Regions from separate parts of the Telluria sp. ZB4P36 genome, predicted to be linked through region 1. Evidence: predicted binding sites of a transcription regulator. Region 1 holds the regulator's gene; each other region holds the start of a gene.
The links. Region 1 encodes FliA, which starts transcription of late flagellar genes. Its sites were predicted from a motif close to CTAAAGTTTNNNNNNNNNNNGCCGNTA; they were not measured.

Region 1 (7,156 bases):
GCTCAGCCGCTTTGGCCATCAGTTTCGCGTTTTGCTTGCTGATCGTTGCATCGCAGAAGTGGCATGGCAAGCTGTCGCACGATCATGACTTGAGCGGCGTGCAGAAAGTGCATACCACCGCCGTTCCGCGCATCGGCGGTATCGGCGTCATCGCCGGTGTCATGCTGGGTCTGCTGGCATACCAGTCGTTCGCGCAGGATGCGGGTCTGGTGCATTCGGCCGAGCTCGGTCTTCTGTTCGCCGCCAGCCTGCCGGCTTTCCTGGCTGGCGTGATCGAGGACGTGACGAAACGCGTGTCCGTTCGGGTACGCCTGGTGGCCACCGCCCTGAGCGCCATGATCGCCAGTGCCTTGCTGGGCGCGACCGTCAGCGAGCTCGACCTGTGGGGTGTGGATGCACTGCTGGCATTTACGCCATTCGCGATTGTCGTTACCGCCGTGGTCGTATCGGGCGGTTCGAATGCGATCAATATCATCGACGGCTTCAATGGATTGTCGGGCAGCACCATCGTCATCATGGCCGGCGGCCTGGCTGCGGTCGCCATGCAGAACGGTGACGGACTGGTCGTGGCGCTGGGCGCGCTGACCGTTGGCGCGACCCTGGGCTTCCTGGCGTTTAACTATCCGTTCGGGAAGCTGTTCCTGGGTGACGGTGGAGCCTACTTCCTCGGTTTCCTGGTGTCGGAAATGGCAGTCTTGCTGCTCGTCCGTAATCCGGAGGTGAACGCATGGCAGGTGCTGGCGATCTGCGGGTATCCGGTCATCGAAGTGCTGTTCAGCATCTACCGCCGCCGCGTCATCCAGAACGTCAGCCCCGGGCAGCCGGACGCCCTGCACTTGCATACGCTCGTGTTCCGCCGCCTGGTCTTCAAACACGTGCGCCGCGACTCTAGCCGCCCGTGGAACCGCAATGCGGGCGTGGTGTGCTTCATCGCGCCGGCGGTGGCGCTGTGCGTGGCTGTCAGCGTACTGGTCGGAGCCTCGGCACCGGTCAGCCTTGCTATCGTTCTTGCCCAGGTGCTGCTCTACGTTGCCGTATATGGCCGCCTGGTGAGAGGGCGTTGGTTTGCAGAGACCCGTACCGGCGGCAGTGCCGTCATTTCGACCGACGCAAAACTTTCCTGATCTACAATGGCAAAACGCCGGCGCGTACTACCGAACAGGTAGTGCAGCCGGCGTTGTCGTTTCATTCTACTGAAGCAGCTTGCCGATGAGCGCGGGCAGGGTGGTCAACGAGCCCGGCGCCTCAGCCACCAGCTCTCGAACCAGATCGACAGTTGCAGCACCAGGCCTGTGCCGAACAGGAAGTCGGCGGAGCGGCCGAGTTGCAAACCCGCCGCGAGCACGCCCGCAATCAAGAAAGCCGTCCTGAGGATTGGCATGCTGCTGTCGAGTGTTCTGCAGCAGTGCACCAGGAGCGCTTCTCCACCAGAGATTCCAGCCTGCCGTTTCGGTAATCTTAACTTCATTGCGGGCCTCTCAATCTATGCCGGAAGTCGTGTACATGAACAACATGAACAGAGTATGACCTAAATTGCATTTGGTTACAATTAGTGAGACTTTTGGGACGTTTATATACGACATCACGCCACGTTATAGTTGCATTTAGAAAATAAATGGTGTTGATATTAATTAAGTTGTCATAGTCTCATACAACCGCGGAGGGTGTCGCGCTTCTGCTGTAGTGAATAAGGTCCTTTTCCCGCTTCTGTTCTCTGCATCGTTTCCCCACGGCATCGCCAATAATGCTGCCTATGGACGGGCAATTGTGCCCATCGCAAATAGAACAGTACAGTTGAAGTGCGGAGAACGATGATGAACGTGAAGAAATTTACAGCGGCTACTTCCCGTGATGCCTTGCGCAAGGTGCGCGAGGCGCTCGGCCCTGACGCGGTCATCCTCTCCAACCGCCCGGTCGACGGCGTGGTCGAGATCCTGGCACTGGACAACGACGATGTCGCCTCGCTGGCTTCCCCCGCCATCGAAGAGCCGCAGCAGCCGTCCTTCCAGGGCTTCCAGGCCTTCGACAGCGACTTCGACCCGGAACCGGTCTTCACCCGCGTCCCGGCGGCCCCCGAGCCACGCCAGCCGGCGCCGCGCGCCGCCGCTCCGAAGCTGGATGCGTTCGCCCGCCAGCCCTACGTCGAGCGCCGCACTGCCCCGGCCGCCGAGCCGGAAGTCCCGCCGACCTATGTCAACCGCCGCGCCCCGGCCCAGGAGCCGGCGATCGACATGGCGGCCATGACCCAGATGATGAGCGCCGCCATCGCCCAGGCCAAGGAATCGGCCGCCGCCGAGATGAGCGGCATGATGAGCGAGATCCGCGCCATGCGCGGCCTGATGGAAACCCAGCTGGCCGAACTGTCCTGGAACGCCACGGCGCAGCGCGAGCCGCAGAAGGCCGCCGTGCTGCGCGAGATGCTGGCAGCCGGCTTCTCCGCCACCCTGGCGCGCTACCTGATCGACAAGATGCCGGCCACCAAGGACGCGGCCGATGCCCTGCGCTGGATCAAGACCGTCCTGGCCCGTAACCTGACCACCATCGCCAACGAAGACGACCTGCTGGCGCGCGGCGGCGTGTTCGCCCTGGTCGGCCCGACCGGCGTCGGCAAGACCACCACCACCGCCAAGCTGGCGGCGCGCTGCGTGATGCGCCACGGCCCGGACAAGCTGGCTCTGATCACCACCGACGCCTACCGTATCGGCGGCCACGAGCAGCTGCGCATCTACGGCAAGATCCTGGGTGTGATGGTGCACTCGGTGAAGGACGAGGCCGACCTGCGCATCGCCCTGAAAGAACTCAAGAACAAGCATACCGTCCTGATCGACACCATCGGCATGTCGCAGCGCGACCAGATGGTGACGGAACAGGTGGCCATGCTGTCCGAATCCGGCGCCGACGTGAAGCGCCTGCTGTGCCTGAACGCGACCTCGACCAACGAGACCCTGAACGAAGTGGTGCGCGCCTACCAGGGCAGCGGCCTGGCCGGCTGCATCATGACCAAGCTGGACGAAGCCGCTTCGATCGGCAACGTGCTCGACGTGGTCATCCGCCAGAAGCTGAACCTGCATTACATCTCGAACGGCCAGCGCGTCCCGGAAGACCTGCACCTGGCCGACCGCGCCATGCTGATCGATCGCGCCTTCCGCAATACCCGTAACGCCTCCGCCCAGTTCGGCGACGCCGACCTGCCGATGATGATGGCCGCAGCTGGCCAGGACCGCAACCTGCGCGAGGTGCAGCTTGGCTAGTTTCGATTTCGACCAGGCCGAAGGCCTGCGCCGGATGCTGCAGGGCCCGCGCCCGCGCATCGTCACCTTCCTCTCCGCGACGCCTGAAGACGACAAGGGCGCCATGCTGGTCAACCTGGGCGCGTCGCTGGCCCAGCTAGGGAACGAAGTCCTGATCGTCGACGCCTGCGAACGCGACTACGGCGTGGCGCGCCGCCTGGGCCTGAGCCGCGCCGCCACGCTGGCGGACGTGGCGCGCCAGGAATGCGGCCTGAACCAGGTGATCCACCAGGTCCCGCAAGGCTTCTCGGTCGCTTCGCTCGGTCATCCGCAGGGCAGCGCGGACATGCGCCGCCTGGCCAAGACCTTCGACGTGCTGGTCAAGCAGGCCGGCATCGTAATGGTCGACGGCGAACTCGGGCCAAGCGGGGAATTCCCGCTGTCGCTGATGGCCAGTTCGGAGATCGTGGTGCAGGTCGGGACCTCGGCCGCCTCGATCACGAATGCCTATGCGCTGATCAAGCGCCTGGCGCAGCAGCTGGGCCGCCGTCCCTTCGGCATCCTGGTGACCGGCGCGACGGAGGCGGAGGCCAAGCTTGTATACGATAATATGTCAACCGCGGCAACACGTTACCTGGCGGTCAGCCTGAGCGCCATGGGTTCGGTGCCGGCCGACGAGTACCTGCACCGCGCCGCGCGCCTGGGCCGGGCGGTGGTCGATGCCTTCCCGCTGGCGGGGGCCTCGGTCGCCTTCCGCCGCCTTGCCGGCAGGTTCGCGCTGCACGCGATGCCGGGCCTGGGCAGCAGGGGAGGCAGCGTTCACCTCGGGCATTGATAAGAACACGAATAGCGGGAAAGATAAGCAGAGCGCATGTACACGGTCAAAGGGAAAGCGGACAAGAACCATTTGCTGACGGAGCACATGCCGTTGGTGAAGCGTCTTGCCCACCACATGAAGGCCAAGCTGCCGCCTTCGGTGGAAGTCGATGACCTGGTGCAGGCCGGCATGATGGGCCTGCTCGATGCGATCAACCGCTACGAAGACAACCACGGCGCCCAGTTCGAGACCTATGCCGTGCTGCGCATCCGCGGCGCCATGCTGGACGAGCTGCGCAACAGCGACTGGATGCCGCGCAGTACCCGCCAGAACATGCGCAAGGTCGAGGCCGCGATGGAGGCGCTGCAGCAGCGCTTGGGCCGCCCGGCCAGCGAATCCGAGATCGCCAAGTCGCTCAAGATGTCGCTCGCCGACTACCAGGAGATGCTGGGCGACGGCGGCGGCCACCAGCTGCTGTACTACGAAGATTTCCACGACACCGAAGAAGGCAGTGACGGCTTCCTCGACCGCTATGCGGTGGACGACAGCGACCCGCTGCGCAGCCTGCTCGATACCGGTTTCCGCCAGGCCGTGATCGACGCCATCGACAACTTGCCGCCGCGCGAGAAGATGCTGATGGGCCTGTACTACGAAGAAGAGCTGAACCTGAAGGAAATCGGTGCCGTCATGGGCGTGAGCGAATCGCGGGTGTCGCAGCTGCACACCCAGGCCGTGTCGCGCCTGCGCGCCGCCCTCAAGGAGCAGTTGTGGACTGGGCAAGCGTAGCCGGCCTGGCGCTCGCGCTCGCGGGCGTGCTGGTCGGCCATACGCTGGACGGCGGCAAGTTCGCGTCGCTGGTGCAGCCGGCCGCCTTTGCGATCGTGGTGATCGGCACGCTAGGAGCCACCCTGCTGCAGAGCGAGCGGCGCAGCTTCATGCTGGGCCTGCGCATGCTGCGCTGGGTGTTCTTCCCGCCGAAGTCCGGGCGCGACAAGCTGTCGCGCGAGATCGCACTGTGGAGCCTGTCCGCGCGGCGCGACGGCCTGCTCTCGCTCGAGCAGTACATGGCCACCCCCGACAAATTCATCCAGAAGGGCCTGCGCCTGGTGGTCGACGGCATCCACCCCGACAAGATCCGCAGCCTGCTCGAGAGCGAGATCAGCGCCTATGAATTCTCGCAGCGCCAGGCGGCGCGCATCTGGGAGTCGGCGGCCGGCTATGCGCCCACCATCGGCATCCTCGGTGCGGTGCTGGGCCTGATCCACGTGATGGAAAATCTGTCCGATCCGTCGCGCCTCGGTTCCGGCATCGCGGTGGCCTTCGTCTCCACCGTCTACGGCGTGGGGCTGGCCAACCTGTTCTTCTACCCGGTCGGGAACAAGCTGAAGGCCATCGTCACCGACAAGGTGGCCCAGTACGAAATCCTCGCCGAAGTCTTCCACGACCTCGCCAGCGGCGACCACACCCGCGTGGTCGACGAACGGGTGGCGAGCCTGCTGGCGCGCCACTAGGTCACCGCTCATGGCGCGCAAACGCTACGACGACGGCCCCGGCGAACACCACGAGCGCTGGCTGATCTCCTACGCCGATTTCATCACGCTGCTGTTCGCCTTCTTTGTCGTGATGTACGCGATCTCGATCGTCAACGAAGGCAAGTACGCGGTGCTGTCCGAAGCGCTGGGCGACGCCTTCGGCGGGCGCAGCGTGGCGCCGCAGGCGCATACCAGCGTCGAGCCGGCGCTGCCGCTGTCGCACATCGTCAACCGCAAGCGACAGGAAGCGGCGCGGCGCGAGCGCGAACGCATGGAGGTGCTGGCGAAAGACCTGACCTCGACCCTGATGCCGCTGGTGAAATCGGGCCAGGTGAGGGTGACCCAGAACGCGCGCGGCATCGGCATCGAACTGAATGCCAGCGTGCTGTTCGCGCAGGGCGAAGCGGTGCTGCAGCCGGATGCGCGCGCGGTGCTGGGCGAGGTGGCGGGGTTGCTGAAGAACGGCCCGCACCGGATCGAGGTCGAAGGCCATACCGATACCCTGCCGATCACCAACGACAAGTTCGCCTCGAACTGGGAACTGTCGGCGGTGCGCGCGGCCAGCGTGGTGCGGCTGTTCATCGAGAACGGGGTACAGGATGCGCGCCTGTCCGCCATCGGCCACGGCGCCACGCGCCCGGTGGCGCCGAACGACACGCCGGCCAACCAGGCGCGCAACCGGCGCGTGGCGGTGATGATCCTGGCGTCCATGCCATAACAAACTTCGGGAGATTCCATGCATGTCAAACGTATTCCCCCAGCGCTGCTGCTGGTCCTCGGAGGCCTGGTGAGCACGGCCGGCGCCGCCGGCGCGGTGGAAAAGGAGGCGCAGGTGCGCCACCAGCTCGAAATCGAGACCGCGCAGGGCAAGGTCAAAGTGCGCCTGATCGTGGAGAACCATGGCGACACCACCATCTACGTCCCGCGCGAAGTCGCCGCCGGCGACGAGATCACCGGACGGCGCTTCGACCTGCGCGATGCCAAAGGCAAGCCGGTCGGCTACACCGGCATGATGGTCAAGCGCGGCGCGCTCACGGCCAGCGACTACCAGGCGGTGGCGCCGCACACCATGCACATGAACACCATCGACATCACGCCTTCGTATGCCTTCGCGAAGGGCAAGCACAGCTACGAGATCCGCTACGACGGCCCGTGGCTGGCGGATGTCGCGCAGCTCGAGGCCGTCAGGAGCAGTCCGGCGGCGCCGGTCAGGTTCAGCTTCGGCAAATAAAAACGGGCCGGTATTTCCGGCCCGTCGTCATTGCGGGTATCAGCTTAGTTCAGCGCCGGCGTGTTCTCGCCGAAGTACTCGTGCGAGTCGGCGTTCTGCACCGCCAGGTCCGGATTGCTGATCGCCAGGTTGGCCGCGCCCGACTGGCCGTACACGTGGTCATCGGTACCCGCCACCACGTTGAAGTGGCTCATCTCGTGCACCAGGGTGCCGCCCTTCGAATCGGTGCCGGTCATCGGCGCGGCCCAGAAGGCCTTGCAGACGTAGATCTTGTACGGCTGGGTCGGATACACATAGGCGTAGTAAGTCTTGTTGCAGCCGCAGTCGACCGTCACGGGCTTGTTCG
Region 2 (7,156 bases), on a different contig from region 1:
AAACATCGTATTCTCCAGTGTTTAAGCTTAGCCTGCATTCGCGGTGAGCGCCGCAAGCTGCTGGGTCAGGTAGGCCGAGGTCGACTGCATCGACATCAGGGCAGTGTCGAGCGCCGTGAACTGGGCCCGGTAGCGTTTTTCCATGGTTTCCAGGCGCGACTCGAAACGCTCGCGCGCGCTGGTGACGGACTTGAGCGTGACGTTCAGGCCGTCGGTCTTGCTGGTCAGCAGGCTGTCCTTGCCGGTGAAGCTCGCGGCCAGGTTGGTCAGCTCGAAGGCGAAGCCCTTGGAGAAGCTGACGGTGCCGCGTTCGCCCACCAGGCCACCCGACACCGTGAGCTCGATGCCCTCGGCCGGCGAACCGGCGGCAGCCGTCAGGAGCTGGCCGTTGCCGGTGGCGGCGACGCCGCCGATCGTGCCTTCGACGTTCTTGCCCTTCACCGGCGTGACGCCGCCGAACAGGGTGGCCGGGTCATAGCCGCTGACGAGGGCGATGTCGATGTTCGACATTTCGCCGTATTTGCTCGAGGAAATCGACAGGCGGCCGTCATCCTCGACCTTGGTCTCGACCGTGTCGCCGGCGCCGGAATAAGTGGTGTTGCCGTTGATCGCCGCGCGCAGCATCGAGGCCAGCTGGGCGTTGGTATAGGTGCCGGCGGCCAGCTTGATTTCCTGGACCTTGGTCTCGGTGACCGGATCGGTCTGGTTCAGGGTGACGCGCCAGGTGGTGTTCGGGGTGATCGTCGTCGAGCCCGACAGCGGGGCGGCGCTGCTGAGCGTGCCCTGGGTCGCCAGGCTGGTGATGTTGACGCCGTAGGTGCCTGGCTTGGTGGCCGCGCCCGACTTCTCGAACTTGATCTGGCCGTCGGTAGCCGCGCCCATGGCCGCGAACAGGCCGCCGATCTCGGCGAAGTTCTCGTTCACCGCCTTGTTCAGCTTGGTGGAATCGACGGCCAGGCTGCCGTCCTTCTGGAAGGTGATGCCGACCTGGCTGAGGTTGGTCAGCTTGCCGCCCAGGCCCTCGACCGCCGTGCCGAGCTGGCGCCGCAGCTGGCTCTGGATCGAGCGCACCGAGGCGTCGCCCTGGAGCACGCCGGCGGTCTTGGTTTCGGCGTTATAGCCGGCCAGGCCCGAGATCGTCTTGTTGAGATCGTTGTAGGCCTTGACGAAGTTGTTGACGGCCGTCGAGACCGCAGCGGTGTCGCGGGTCACGTTCAGGGTGGTGTTGCCGACACCGGTGACGTCGAGCGACACGCCCTGCACCGCGTCGGTCACGGTGGTGCTGCTGCTGCGGATGTCGATCCCGTTCATGTTCAGCAGGGTGTCCTGCGCGGCGCTGGTCTGGGTCAGGCCCTGCACGCCGCCCGGGTCGTGGCCGAGCAGGGCCGCGATGGCCGGATCGGCCGGCTGGCCGTCGACGCCGTCGACGCCGATTTTCATCGAGGACTTGGCGCCGGTGGCGTTCGAGGTCAGCACCAGGTGGTAGGGATTGGTGCCGCCGTCGGACACGATGGTGGCGGTGACCCCGATGTTGGCCTTGTTGATGGCGTCGCGGATACCCTGCAGCGACTGGTCGCCGGCATCGAGCGTCACGGTGCCGCTGGCCTGCGCGCCATCCTGGCTGAAGGCGGCGCCGGCCAGGTAGCTGCCGGCGGGGCCGGCGCTGAGGCCGGCGGCGGCCGGGTTGGTCCCGCCGACCAGGATCTGGCCGCCGTCCTTCGAGCTCAGGGTCACGCCGGCGGTGGTGGTGGCGCTCGTGCCGGTGTTGGTCGTGCCCGCGCCCTTGGTGCCGCCGGTGACGGTGCCGGTGCCGCCGATGACTTCGGCCACGGTCAGGTTGGAGCCGTCGGCAGCGGTGAACTGCAGGGTGCCCAGGTCGGCGCTTCCGGTAAAGCTGATGTTGGCGGCGGCGAGCGCCGCACTGACGGTGCCGCTGGCCAGGGCGGCATCGACCTCTGCCTTGCCCAGCGCCGGCGCGCCGCCGGCCTGCGACACGATCTGCACGCCGCCGACCGTCAGGGCATAGCTGGCCGTGGGGCCAGTGACGACGGCGCCGAACCCGGCGAACAGGTTGGCCGCGCTGGTGGCCGTGCCGGCCTTGGCCGTTACGCCGGTGGTGTCGCTCTTGGCATTGATGGCTTCGGCCAGCTGGGCCGCGCTGCGGGTCGTGCCGCTGGTGGTGATGGCGGTGCCGTTGAGCGTCAGCGAACCGTTGCTGATGCCGCCGGTGGCGGTCGAGTTGGCCAGGGCGCTGCCGGCCACGCCGAAGCTGCCGCCGCTGATGCTGCCGAACTGGAAAGTCAGGGTGGTCTTGGCGCCGGCCCCGATGGTCGCGCTCATGCTGGCGCGGCCGGCCGTGCTCAGGCTCTGGGCCGAAGCCAGCTGGCTGACACTGATCTTGTAGTTGCCGGCGACCGCGCCGGCACCGGCGGTGCCGCTCAGGATGTCCTTGTTGCCACTGCTGGTGTTGAGCGCCCTGAAAGTCGCGGGAGAATTCAGCGAGGTCAGGGCGCCCTGGAAGGCCCCCACCGCCGCGCCGACCTTGCCGAGCGCGGTCACGCGCGCCTGCAGCGCGGCAGACTTCTTGTCGAAGTTGGCCAGCGGTGCCGCTTCGGCCTGCATCAGCTTGCTGATGATGCCGTCGACGTCGAGACCGGAACCGATACCGGTTGAACTGATGCCCACTTTGTTTCTCCCGTGAAAGCGATAATGTAAGTCATTATCGACAGAAGCAAACCGGACTTAAGAGTAGGAAATGTGTCCTAATTCAATTAGTTGGACACGGGGGAGGGGAAGTTGACAGGCATGCAAGCCCGGCGCGCTCCTGAGGGTGCGCACCGGGCCGCAAGCTTGAGAGCCTTCAGGCTGTCTGGCTGATGAGGAGGCCGCGCATCTTGTCGATGGACTTGGCGATCTCGAGTGCTTCGACCGACGGGATCTGGCGCACCACTTCGCGGGTGCCCTGGTCGATGATCTTGACGACGATTTCCTTGCTGTCTTCATCGATTGCGAATTCCAGGCTTTGCGAGGAGGCGCGCATGCCTTCGTTGATCTTCTTGACAGCATCGCCGACCTGTTCGCGCGAAGGCGGGGCAGCCTCCTGCGCGTCTGCCGGCCTGGTTTTCGCCGGCTGGACATTTTGCTGCTCGAGCGCCGGAAGCGTGCGCTCTTCCAGCCGCGGCGCCACGGGTGAACCAAGAGATTGGATGTTCATGTGACTTTCCTAGCAAAAAATCCTCGGCTGAATTTCTTCAGCCGAGGAGCCTTGTTACGACATGGACGGACTGGCTAGCCCGTCATTCGCGTTATTAACCACGCAGGAGCGACAGGACGCCGTTCGGCAGCGAGTTCGCCTGGGCCAGCATCGAGGTACCGGCCTGCTGCAGGATCTGGCCGCGGGTCATTTTCGCGGTTTCAGCAGCGAAGTCGGTGTCGACGATGCGGCTGCGCGATGCCGACAGGTTCTCGGTCGACGACTGCAGGTTCGAGATCGCCGATTCGAAGCGCGACTGCAGTGCGCCGTATTCAGCGCGCTGGCCGTTGACTGACGACAGTGCCGCATCGGCGGTCTTGATGGCAGCCTGGGCGCCGTCGAAGGTGCTGATGTCGAGGTTGGCCACCGATTTCAGGACCGAGGCGCCGCCCAGGCCCATGGTGGTGGTTGCATCGACCACCGAGAAGCTCTTGTCGGAGTCCATGGTGATCTTGCCCATCGCGGTGGCGCCGTTCGCGCCGTTGGTCTCGACCGCGGCGGATTTCGCGCCGGCCGTGGTGTACGTCGACATCATGGCCTCGGTCGCGGTGCCGCCAACGTTCTCCAGCTTGATGTCGTTGCCGCTGGCGTGGCTCAGCTTGATGCCGCCGTTGGTGGCGTCGTACGACGCGGTGACGCCGGTCTTGGCCGACTGGGCATTGAAGGCGCTGATGGCGCCGGCGTGGCCGTTGGCGTCATTGGTGCCGACCGAGAACGAGATCGTCACGGCGCTGGCGTTGTCCGAGGTCAGCTCCATCGTGAACGACTTGCCGGCTGTCAGGGTCAGGTTGGCGTCGGTCTTGGCGGTGGCGGTCACGCCGGTGTCGCCGCTGACTTTGTTGATCTCGGCGACGGTGGTCTTGGCGGTGGAACCGTTAGCGAGGACGACACCCTTCGAGCCTTGCGAACCGTTGATCGTCACGGTGGCGCCGACCACGCCGTTGGTCGAGCCGACCTGGGCGACCTTGGCAGCGATATCGGTGCTGTTGTTGCCGTAGGTCGAGGTGGTGAAGTTCGCACCGCCCATCGAGATCAGCTGGCCTGCATTGGCGCCGACCTGGAAGTTGGCGGTGCCCATCGAGCCGTCCAGCAGCTTCTGGCCGTTGAATTCGGTGGTGTTGGCGATGCGGTTCAGTTCCGAGGTCAGCTGGGTGACTTCGGTCTGCAGGGCTTTGCGGTCGTTGGACGAGTTCGACGAGTTCGACGACTGCACTGCCAGTTCACGGATACGCTGCAGGATGTCGCCCGAGCTCGACAGGGCGCCTTCTGCGGTCTGGGCCATCGACACGCCGTCGTTCGCGTTGCGGGTGGCCTGGGTCATGCCCTTGATCTGCGAATTCATGCGGTCCGAGATGGCGAGACCGGCAGCGTCGTCCTTGGCGCTGTTGATGCGCAGGCCCGACGACAGGCGCTGGATCGAGGTGTTCAGGGAAGCTTGCGAGGTCGACAGGTTACGCTGCGAGTTCAGGGATGCAACGTTGGTATTGATTACGGATGCCATGGTATTTCTCCAGACTGGTATTTCGGGGTGGGCCACCTTGCCCTGTTCACTTTGGTGCGCCACCTGTTCCGTGACGATCACACCGCTGTTGATGCTGGTAACGGAGTACCCCGGGTAATCTTTATGGTGGGCAATGAAAATAGTTGGCGAAAAAAATCCTCAAGTTCCCTGTCGCGCCGCGTCTAAACGACCCTGGAGCACAAAACTTTAGGGCCGAAAAAATTAAATTTTCTGAAAATTGCTCTTCAAGTCCTCGCGCCGGGCAAAAAAAAACACGGCCCGGGCCGTGTTTCCATGCCATCTTGACCACAAGATCAATGGCGCAGGAAGCCATACAGCTTGTCCAGGCTGTCCAGGCCACTATTCTTGAGCGCATCGTTGACGCGCTGCGCGAAATCCGCGTGGTGGCGGAAGCGGCGGTAGAACACCTGCACCGTCTCGACCAGGGCGGCGGCGTCGGGGAGGGGGGCAGCGCCCGCGCACCGTCCCGCCAGCATCAGGCGCAACAGGCCGAAGCGCGAGATCAGTTGCAGGTAGCTGTCGTATGCCGTGCTGCGGTCGAATGGGAACAGGTGTGTGAACATTTCATTCAGGATGTAATGCTCCAGCAAGTGCGGCGCTGCCTCCAGCGCCAGGGGCAGGCGCTTCACGCCGGTAGTATAGGCCGCGAGCAGATCTTCGACGCGCGCGTCGCCCGTTTCCGGGTCGGCGCCGAGATTGGTCGCGACCGTCGCCAGCACGGCGCGCTCGCGCTCGGTGCGCGCGCCCCCGTCTTTTCCGCCCCAGATTGTGGCGAATACCAGCGCCTGCGCTTCGTGGTCCGGTTGCAGTTCGTGCAAGGCGTCGAGTGCCGAACCGCTTCCCAGCAGGGAGGTGAAGCCGTGGATGAGCGCGCCGGCTGCGGCGCTGTCGCTTTCAACTGCAGTGAACTGTTCGCAGAACACGCCCAGCAGCGCCAGGCGCTGCCACAGTTCCAGGCCCTGCGTTCGCATGAGCTGCAGGCAGAAGATCCGCACGTCATGCATGAGCTGCTCGGGAAAACCCTCCCTGGGGCGCGCCAAGAGCAGCTCGTCCGGTCGGATGGCCACGTTCGTTTCGATGAATTCGAAGGCGTCCGGCGCCAGCAGGGCCTGGCGCGCCGCCTCGGGACAGGACAGTTGCAGCGCTTGCTGCATCTGTCCGCCAAAGTCCGCGGAGACGCGGGGATAGCTGAAGCAAGTGTTCGACAGGTGGCTTTCATCCATGTGCTTTTGCACGCCGCACAGGCCGCCCTGCATCATCGGGCAGCTGCCATCCGACTCGCTCATATCGAGCCGGCCATAGAAGCGATCGCTCCCATCGCTGTCCTGGCGCCGCAGGCCGCGATCGAAAGCAGCCTTCAATTCCGGATGCCCGCTCTGGCGATAGGCTTCAAAGGTTTTCTTGTCCAGGCTGACCAGCCATCCGGAGCAACAGTTGTCTTCGCATTCGGCGCCGATGCAGCGGAAGCGGCTGACATAGGTGGGCATCAAGGCTTGGATGGTACGGGTCAGGTGCAGGGTTGCCATGGTCGGGGTTCGAAGAATGTCATCGGGGCCGTGGCGCTCCGGAGCGGAGGCCGCAGCTTGCGTGGCGCAAGTCTACCTGCGTCGCGGCCCGCGCCATGACCTGATTACCGCCCGGTTCCTGTCCCTGTTTCCGGTTTGCCGCCCGCGACCCGCACCAGGACCGGCAGCCATGGAGAATAATTTTGCCAATCCCGCCTGCCGGGGCCGACAAAATGCTAGGATTTTGGCAAGCCCGGCCGTATTGACGGGCGCCGCCACCGATAGTTCTTGCATGGAGAACAATATGAAGAGGATCGCAGCAGGTTTGGCCGCACTGGCACTGGCAGGATGCGCCACGCAGGATGTCCCGGATGGCCCGACCGAGGCCGAACTGATCGCCAGTGCCGGCAACACCGCCGGCCAGGACGGCCACCAGATGACCGGCAGCCGCCTGAAGGACCGGACGTCGACCGACCGCATGCTGAAGGCGGTCGGCGCGCAGGGCGCGCGCGACGAGATGCGCAATGCGCCCCGGCCCGGCGCTATAACAAATTAGTTTCGCTAAACTTATTACAGCTTAGATAAGCGCAGCTTAATCTGCGACCACGACCCGGTTCTTGCCGCTCTGCTTAGCCTGGTACATGGCCCGGTCGGCCCGCGCCATCAGGCTGGCCTGGTCCTCGTTCGGGGTGCGCAGGGCCACGCCGCAGGAGAAGGTGATCAGCATCTTCTCGTTGTCGTGCAAGAAGAAGTGGCGGGTCAGCTCGCGCTGCACGCGCACCATCGCCGCCGCCGCCGCCTCGACCGGGGTTTCCGGCATCAGGATCAGGAATTCCTCGCCGCCGAAGCGGGCGATCACGTCCATCGAGCGCAGCG
Region 3 (7,156 bases), on a different contig from region 1:
ACCACGCGGCGCATCGAGGCCTCGCGCATCTTGGTGCGCCAGCTCTGCGCGAAGCCGGAGAAGAACTCGCGGTCGGCGTCCACGCCGCTGCCCTTGCCCTTCGGCGAGACCTTGAAGGCGTCGTAGGCGGCGGCCAGGCCGGCCAGGTCGGACAGGTTCTCGCTCAGCGTCAGCTGGCCATTGAGGGCCAGGTCCTCGAAAGGCTTGTAGGCGTTGTACTGTTCCACCAGCTTCTGCGAGGCCTTCTTGAAATGGGCCAGGTCTTCCTTGGTCCACCAGTCGCGCAGGCGGCCCTGGGCGTCGAACTGGGCGCCCATGTCGTCGAAGCTGTGGCTGATCTCGTGGCCGATCACCGAGCCGATCGCGCCGTAGTTGTGCGCATCCGACGCCTTCGGGTCATAGAACGGCGGCTGCAGGATCGCGGCCGGGAAGTTCAGGGCGTTCTGCAGCGGCAGGTTGACGGCATTCACCAGCTGCGGCGGCATATGCCATTCGGTCTTCGACGGCTTCTGCTTGAGCTTGGCGAGCTGCTGGGCGTAGTGGAATTCCTGGGCGCGCATCACGTTGCCGAGCGCGTCCGTCGGCGAGACCTGCAGGCCCGCGTACGACTTCCAGGCATCCGGATAGCCGACGCCCACGTACATGGTGCGCACTTTTTCCTTGGCCTGGGCGCGGGTCGACGGCGCCATCCAGTCGAGCTTGTCGATGCGGCGCTCGAAGGCGGTCTTGATGTCGGCGACCATCTTCTGGATGCGCGCCTTGTCCTCGGCCGGGAAGTATTTGGCGACGTACATCTTGCCGACCGCATCGTCCATCGCGGAATTGGTGGCCGACAGCGCCCGCTTCCAGCGCGGCGACTGCTGCGGCGAGCCGGTCAGGCCCTTGCCGTAGAACTCGAAGCGCAGGTCCGCGTAGGCCTTCGGCAGGGTGCTGGCGAACTGGTTCAGGCTGTGGAAGGCCAGGTAATCCTTCCAGGTCGCCAGCTCGGTGGCCGCCACCTGCTCGGCCGCGCCCTTGAGCGCACCGGGATGGTAGGCGATGAAGCGGTCCTGGCCGCCGAGGCGCGCGCCCTGCATGAAGGCCTTCCAGTCCATGCCCGGGGCCTTGGCGGCGAAGTCCTTCATCGTCCAGGTATTGTTGGCCTTCAGGATGTCGGCCGACTCTTCGCGCGAAGCGTGGCTCTCGGCCAGTTCCGATTCCAGCGCGAAGATTTTGGTGGCGCGCGCCTCGACGTTGTTATAGCCGGCCAGCTTGAGCATCGCGGCAATGTACTGCTGGTACTTGCTGCGCAGCTCAGCCATCTTCGGGCTGTTGTCGAGGTAGTAGGCGCGGTCCGGCAGGCCGATGCCGCCCTGCAGCAGGTAAGGGACGTTGCGCGAGGGATCGGTCAAACCCTGGTTGAACCACACGCCGAACAGGTTCGGGGTGTTGAAGTTGGTGGCGTTCAGCGGGTCGACGTCGGCGCGCAGGAATTCGCCCAGCACGCGCGAGAGCGCGGCGCGGTCCTTGATCGCTTCGATCTTCGCCAGGCGCGGCTTGAGCGAAGCCAGGCCGGCGGACTCGATCGCCGCCTCGTTCATCCAGGCGGTGTAGAAGTCGGCCGCCTTGCGCGCTTCGGCGCTGGCGGACTTGTTCGACGCCGCTTCTTCGATCAGCTTGACGATGCGGGCATTGGTCTCTTCGGCCAGCGCGTACATCGAACCCCAGGAGCCGCGGTCGGCCGGGATCTCGGTCTTGGCCATCCACTCGCCGTTGGCGTAGGCATAGAAATCGTCGCCCGGCAGCACGACGGCGCCCGCGGGCTTCGTTGCCGCCACGCCGGCGCCGGCGCCCTGCCCGGCCGCAAACGCGGGAGCAAAGCCGAATGCGGCGACGCACAGCGCCAGGGTGACCGCGGTCTTGATCGGAGTCCAGCTGGTTTTCATAGCTTCCCTTCTTCTTGATAAAGATTCTGAGTCTGTCATTGCAGGGCGGCGCGGACCTGCGGTAACAGGCGTGCCTTCTGGTCGGCGCGGATACGCACGCCATTCCCGACGCGTTCGGCTTCGACAATGCCGTCCGGGCCGAAGTTCTTGCGCATATAGGCTTCCATCATGTCCGCATGCGCCGGGTTGGCGGACGAGGCGACGATGGCGGCGAACATGCTGTTGCGGCCCAGGGCTTCCATATTGGCGAGCAAGGCATCGCGGTTGGCGACGGCGAAGTTCCAGGTCTGGTCGAGGTGCTCGGCGGCGACGCCGCCGAGGATGTAGGGCACCAGGTCGGGCAGGGTCTGGGGCGACAGCAGCGCCTGCAGCGTGCGCGCGGCCAGCGCCGGGTCCTGGGCGCTGGTGAGCGCGCGGCCGAAGCGGTTGCGCTCCTCGCTGGTCGGGGCGTTCGCGGTGCGCGCCGCCAGGGCGTCGTAGGTCGCCTGGTCGGCATAGCGGCCGGCGGTGCTCATGACGAAATCGATCATGCCCGGGTTCACCGACTCCGGATCCTTGAGGTAGCGCGCGAACCGGGCCTTGCCCTCGGCGATCGCCTGCGGTTCGCCGGCGCGCGCCAGCGCGGTGGCCAGCATGCCGCGCAGCTGGGTGTCCTCGGCGGTCTCGCCCGGCTTCTCTTCCCAGCCCAGCCTGTCGAACTTCGGGCGGACGAAGCCGATCAGGAAGCGGCGGATCAGGGCTTGCTCCGGTTCGCCGCGCGCCAGCGAGTCGAGGGTGCGCAGGTTGGACAGGATGGCATCCCAGACCGCCACGCGCGGCTCGTCGCCGTACTTGCGCACCAGGTCCAGGTAGCCGTCCAGGCCCATGCGGCCGTTCGAGGCGAAGCTCCAGGTGTCGGACAGCAGCTTCAGGCGCGTGCTGTCCGGCAGGCGCGCCGCCTGCCCGGCGAGGGCACGGAAGCTGGCCGGGTCGTACTGAATACGGAAGTAGCCGACGCTGTGCGGATCGACCACCAGGGTGCCCTCGCAGCTGGCCTGGGTCACCGTGCCGCTCGGACCGGACAGCAGCGTGTACCAGGCCCTGCCGTTGACGGTGCCGACCTGCAGCGGCACATTCCACAGGCGCTGCTGCTTGGGCGGCTCGTCGAGGCGGTACTGTTCCTGCGACAAGGTAACCTTGCGCTTGCCGTCCTCGCAGGCCTGCTCGACCTTGATCAAGGGGAAGCCCGGCTGCAGGGTCCAGTCCGACGCCAGCTTCTCGACCGGCTTGCCGGAAGCCTTTTCCAGCGCCGCCCACAGGTCGCTCGAGGTGGTATTCGAATACTGGTGCCTGGCCATGTAGGCGCGCATGCCCTTGCGGAAGGCGTCTTCACCCAGGTAGGCCTCGAGCATGCGCAGGAAGGCCTGGCCCTTCAGGTAGGTGATGGCGTCGAAGGCGGCGGCGGCCTGTTCCTCGGTCTCGATCGGGGTCTGGATCGGGTGGGTGGTCTTGCGCGCGTCCAGGTTCATCACGTATTCGCGCTCGGCCATGCCCTCCAGGTAAGGGCGCCATTCCGGGTGGAAGTGGTCGGTGGCCTTGGCCGCCATCCAGGAGGCGAAGCCCTCGTTCAGCCACAGGTTGTCCCACCAGGCCATGGTCACCAGGTTGCCGAACCACTGGTGGGCGATCTCGTGGGCATTGATGTTGAAGGTGAACTTCTTGACCCGTTCGGGGCTCTTCTTCGGGTCGTACAGCAGGGTCGGCTCGTTGTAGACCACCGCGCCCCAGTTTTCCATGGCGCCGTTGAAGCCGCCCGGGATCGCGATCTGGTCCAGCTTGGGCAGCGGGTAGCGGATGCCGAAGTAGTGATTGAAGTAGCGCAGCAGGTCGCGGCTGGCGGCCAGCGGGAAGGTGGCCGAGCCGAGCTTGCCCTCGGTGGTGACGATGCCGATGTCCACGCCGTCCTGTTTGGCGGACAGGCGCTCGAGCTCGCCCGCCACCAGCACCACCAGGTAGCTCGGCATCTTCGGGGTAGTGCCGAAGCTGAGGCGCTGCATGCCGCCGCCGAGCTCTTCGCGCTTTTCGACCGGGGTGTTGGAATAGGCCTTGAAGTTGCCCGGCACGTCGACGGTCAGCTTGAAGCGGGCGCGGAAGGCCGGCTCGTCCCAGGTCGGGAGCATGCGGCGCGCGTCGGTCGGCGCCATCGTGGTGGCGATCAGTTTTTTATCGGCGCCGCCGGCCTTGTAGTTCACGTAGAACAGGCCGCGCCCTTCGCGGTTGATCTGGCCGCGGAAAGCCATGGCCAGCTCGTATTTACCGGGCGCGAGCGGCTGGGCCAGCTTGAAGCGCAGGGTTTGCTGTTGCTTGTCGAGGATGGGCTCGAGTTTCAGTTTGCCGGCGAGTCCATTGCCGCTGAGGCTGACGGCGTCGATCTGCAGGTTGTCGGCGTTCAGCATGATCGTCGAGGTCGCTTTCAAGACTTCGATCTCGACCGTCTGGGTGCCGCGGAAGCTGTTCGCGGCGACGTCCGGCATGACGTGGGCCGTGTACTGCAGCGGCACCACATCCTTTGGCAGCTTGCCCGGCGTGGCCGCGAAAGAATACGGCGCCTCGGCCTGTGCGGTCCCGGCGCTCAGCGCGAACGCAAGCGCGGCTGCGGCCGTGGCAGCCCGGGCGACTGGCATGTCTCTCATAAGTCTCTCTCTCGAATCTGTTTTTATTTGTTGATTCCCGCGCACCACGGCGTGGGAACCCAGCACGCACTGTAAGAAAGCCGGGCGCCGCCTGCTCCCGGATTGCGACAGACTGCAAAAATCGGGGCCAGACTGCTGAAACCGGGGAATGGCGGAAAGCATTCTGGGTCATGCGACCCAGTTTGAACATGCATGACTGGCAACATTTGTATCCAATCGAAAAAATTTCAGATTTTTTTTCAAAAGACCCTAAAGTTCCCGAAAGCCCATCCGTAAATGCCCTTAGATACCCGGCAATCCGGCCAGGTTACTTGTCTCGGTGCTAACATGACCTCGAACGACGTCCTCTCGATGTACGAAAACCTCGCCGGCATCACCGGCCAGATGAAGGGCGCCGCCGAAGCCGGCGACTGGACGGGTTTCGACAAGCTGAACGTGCAGGCCAGCGTGGCCGCGGGTGCCGCGATCGGCGGCGTTCCGGCGCTGGACGGCGCCAAGCGCCAGCGCAAGATCGACCTGATCAAGCAGCTGATGGCCAATGACCGCGCCATCCGCGACGTGACCGAGCCCTGGATGGGCCAGCTGGACCGCGCGTTGTGCGCACACTGATGTAACGAGAATTGTCGAGATCAAGGCACCTGCGGGTGCCTGTTTTCTTGGCGGACGATCATTCGTCCAGCTTGCTCAGCTTGCCCAGGCAGCGCCGCTGGTAGCCGTTCAAGCCTTCCGTCACGAGGGCCTCATCCTCGCCCACCAGGCCGGCATCGATCAGCAGGCGCAGCTTGGCGATGCGGTCGCCCTGGACAAGCGCCTGCGCCAGGCTCGATCCGTCCGCCCTGCCCGCCTGCGCGATCGCATCGGCGACCTGGTCCGGGAACTCCCAGTGCCTGGCGATCACCGCCGACAGCTGCCGGCTGCGCGCCAGCAGTTCCAGCCCGAAGGCTTCGGAGCCCGGGACCTTGCCGTTCTGGCAGACGCGGTCGGCCAGCCGGAAGGCCACCACCAGCCCGACGTCCTGCATCAGCCCGGCCAGGCAGGATTCGAAGATGTCGGCGGCCAGCGCGGAAGCCATCAGGCTGGCCGCCACCGCGCATTTTTCGGAATGGTTCCACACCAGCGGCGCGGCGCGGCGCGCGAAGCCCGCCTCGTGCAGCTTGATCAGTGGCCGGAAGGCGACGCGCGCCAGCAGCATGCGCAGGCCATTCTGGCCGATCAGCATGATCGCCGCGTCCAGGGTCTTGATCGGGGTGGCGGGCCGGTAATAGGCGCTGTTCGCCTCGCGCAGCACTTCGGCCACCAGCACCACGTCTTCGGCCACCTGCGCGGCCAGCTCGCCCGTGCCGACGCTGTCGTCGCGCAGGCTGCGCAGCAGCTTGGGGATCAGCTCCGGGACGCGCGGCACCAGCTCGGCCGCGAGGGCCGGATTCTGCGCCAGCATGCCCACCTGCTCGAGGATCTGGCGTTCGGTGTCCGGCGGCGCGTCGAAGCGGGCCGGTCCGGCCAGCCAGCGGTAATACAGGGTGTCGATCGCAGCATCGGCCCCATCGCCGGCACCGGGCTGTGCGACGTCGGCCTCGGGCGTGGTCGCCTGGGGTTCCGGGGTGCTCAACAAGCGATTGATCCAGTTTTTCATGCAAGGTGGATTGTAGCCTGTCCGGCGCCTGAAATGACAAAAGCGCCCGCAGGCGCTTTTCGATGTGCCCGAGCGAAAGGCTCGGCCACGGAATCGGGGAGAGCGACCTCCAGGTATCTCCTGGCGTCGCCTCTTGCCGGTTGCATCCGGCGTCCGCTGCCGCAGTTGGCAGGCGAACTGCTTCCGGACACAGGCGTTTCTTCAACGTCCGCCTGCTTTCCGCGCCACGCTATCGGTGGTGGCTGCGCCAGGCCTCTGTGCCGTTCATGATCTCGCGACCACGAAACCAGTATAACGGAAAAATCAGACTTGTGTAGACGACTCGTGTGCGCCCCGCTCCAGGGTCGGCTCGACCGCCACAGCCGGGGCCGGCTTACGCTGCAGGCGTGCTTTCAGGCGCGCTCCCAGGCCGACGCGCGGACTGTCCTTGCGCTGCGCCGCCCTCCTGCGGCGCAGCACGAGCACCAGTCCCGCGAGCAGCGCCAGCGCGCCGGCGCCGGCGCCCACGAGCAGCCAGGGCGTGCCCGGCTCCGGCGGCGGTTCCGGCTTTTTCTTCTTCGGCTTGTGCACCTTCACGGGCTGCACGACCGGGGCCGGCGCAGTGCCCGCCGCTGCCTGCAGTACCTTCAGCTTGTCCTCGATCTGGCCCAGCTGCTCGTGCAGCGCGGCGTTCTTCGCACCCAGCGCGACGCAGGCGTCGACCTCTTTCAGGGACTGCGGCGCGCAGGCGGCGCCGGCCGGGGCCGGAACGGGTTTCACCGCTACGGGTTCGGCGGCCTTGCGCAGCACGGGAACCGGCTTCGGCCTGGCCGGGACCGGCTTTGGCGCAGGCTCCGGCTTCGGCGCCGGCTTCGCTTCGGGCTGGGCCGCCTTGGCCAGGACCGGGGCCGGCGCCGGCGCCGGGGCAGGATTCGGATCCGGCGTCA

Region 2: a site for FliA is predicted at 4,939-4,965, ahead of AC56LK_RS02605 (flagellin N-terminal helical domain-containing protein). Genes of this name have one in related genera too.
Region 3: a site for FliA is predicted at 4,847-4,873, ahead of AC56LK_RS17775 (flagellar protein FliT). Genes of this name have one in related genera too.

Annotation. Positions count from the first base shown of each region.
Region 1 is NZ_JCASIE010000024.1:46,010-53,165, forward strand. Features, by position in the region: gene AC56LK_RS22430 (MraY family glycosyltransferase) at 1-1,124, shown strand, start outside; gene AC56LK_RS22435 (hypothetical protein) at 1,229-1,381, opposite strand; gene flhF (flagellar biosynthesis GTPase FlhF) at 1,815-3,251, shown strand; gene AC56LK_RS22445 (MinD/ParA family ATP-binding protein) at 3,244-4,065, shown strand; gene AC56LK_RS22450 (RNA polymerase sigma factor FliA) at 4,102-4,833, shown strand; gene AC56LK_RS22455 (flagellar motor protein) at 4,815-5,558, shown strand; gene motD (flagellar motor protein MotD) at 5,569-6,297, shown strand; gene AC56LK_RS22465 (hypothetical protein) at 6,316-6,810, shown strand; gene AC56LK_RS22470 (M35 family metalloendopeptidase) at 6,855-7,156, opposite strand, start outside.
Region 2 is NZ_JCASIE010000001.1:564,486-571,641, reverse strand. Features, by position in the region: gene fliS (flagellar export chaperone FliS) at 1-6, opposite strand, end outside; gene fliD (flagellar filament capping protein FliD) at 28-2,685, opposite strand; gene AC56LK_RS02610 (flagellar protein FlaG) at 2,861-3,214, opposite strand; gene AC56LK_RS02605 (flagellin N-terminal helical domain-containing protein) at 3,309-4,754, opposite strand; gene fliB (flagellin lysine-N-methylase) at 5,069-6,301, opposite strand; gene AC56LK_RS02595 (hypothetical protein) at 6,585-6,836, shown strand; gene AC56LK_RS02590 (GGDEF domain-containing protein) at 6,873-7,156, opposite strand, start outside.
Region 3 is NZ_JCASIE010000014.1:64,168-71,323, forward strand. Features, by position in the region: gene AC56LK_RS17765 (M13 family metallopeptidase) at 1-1,925, opposite strand, end outside; gene AC56LK_RS17770 (M1 family metallopeptidase) at 1,961-4,597, opposite strand; gene AC56LK_RS17775 (flagellar protein FliT) at 4,925-5,206, shown strand; gene AC56LK_RS17780 (HDOD domain-containing protein) at 5,265-6,230, opposite strand; gene AC56LK_RS17785 (type IV pilus assembly protein FimV) at 6,534-7,156, opposite strand, start outside.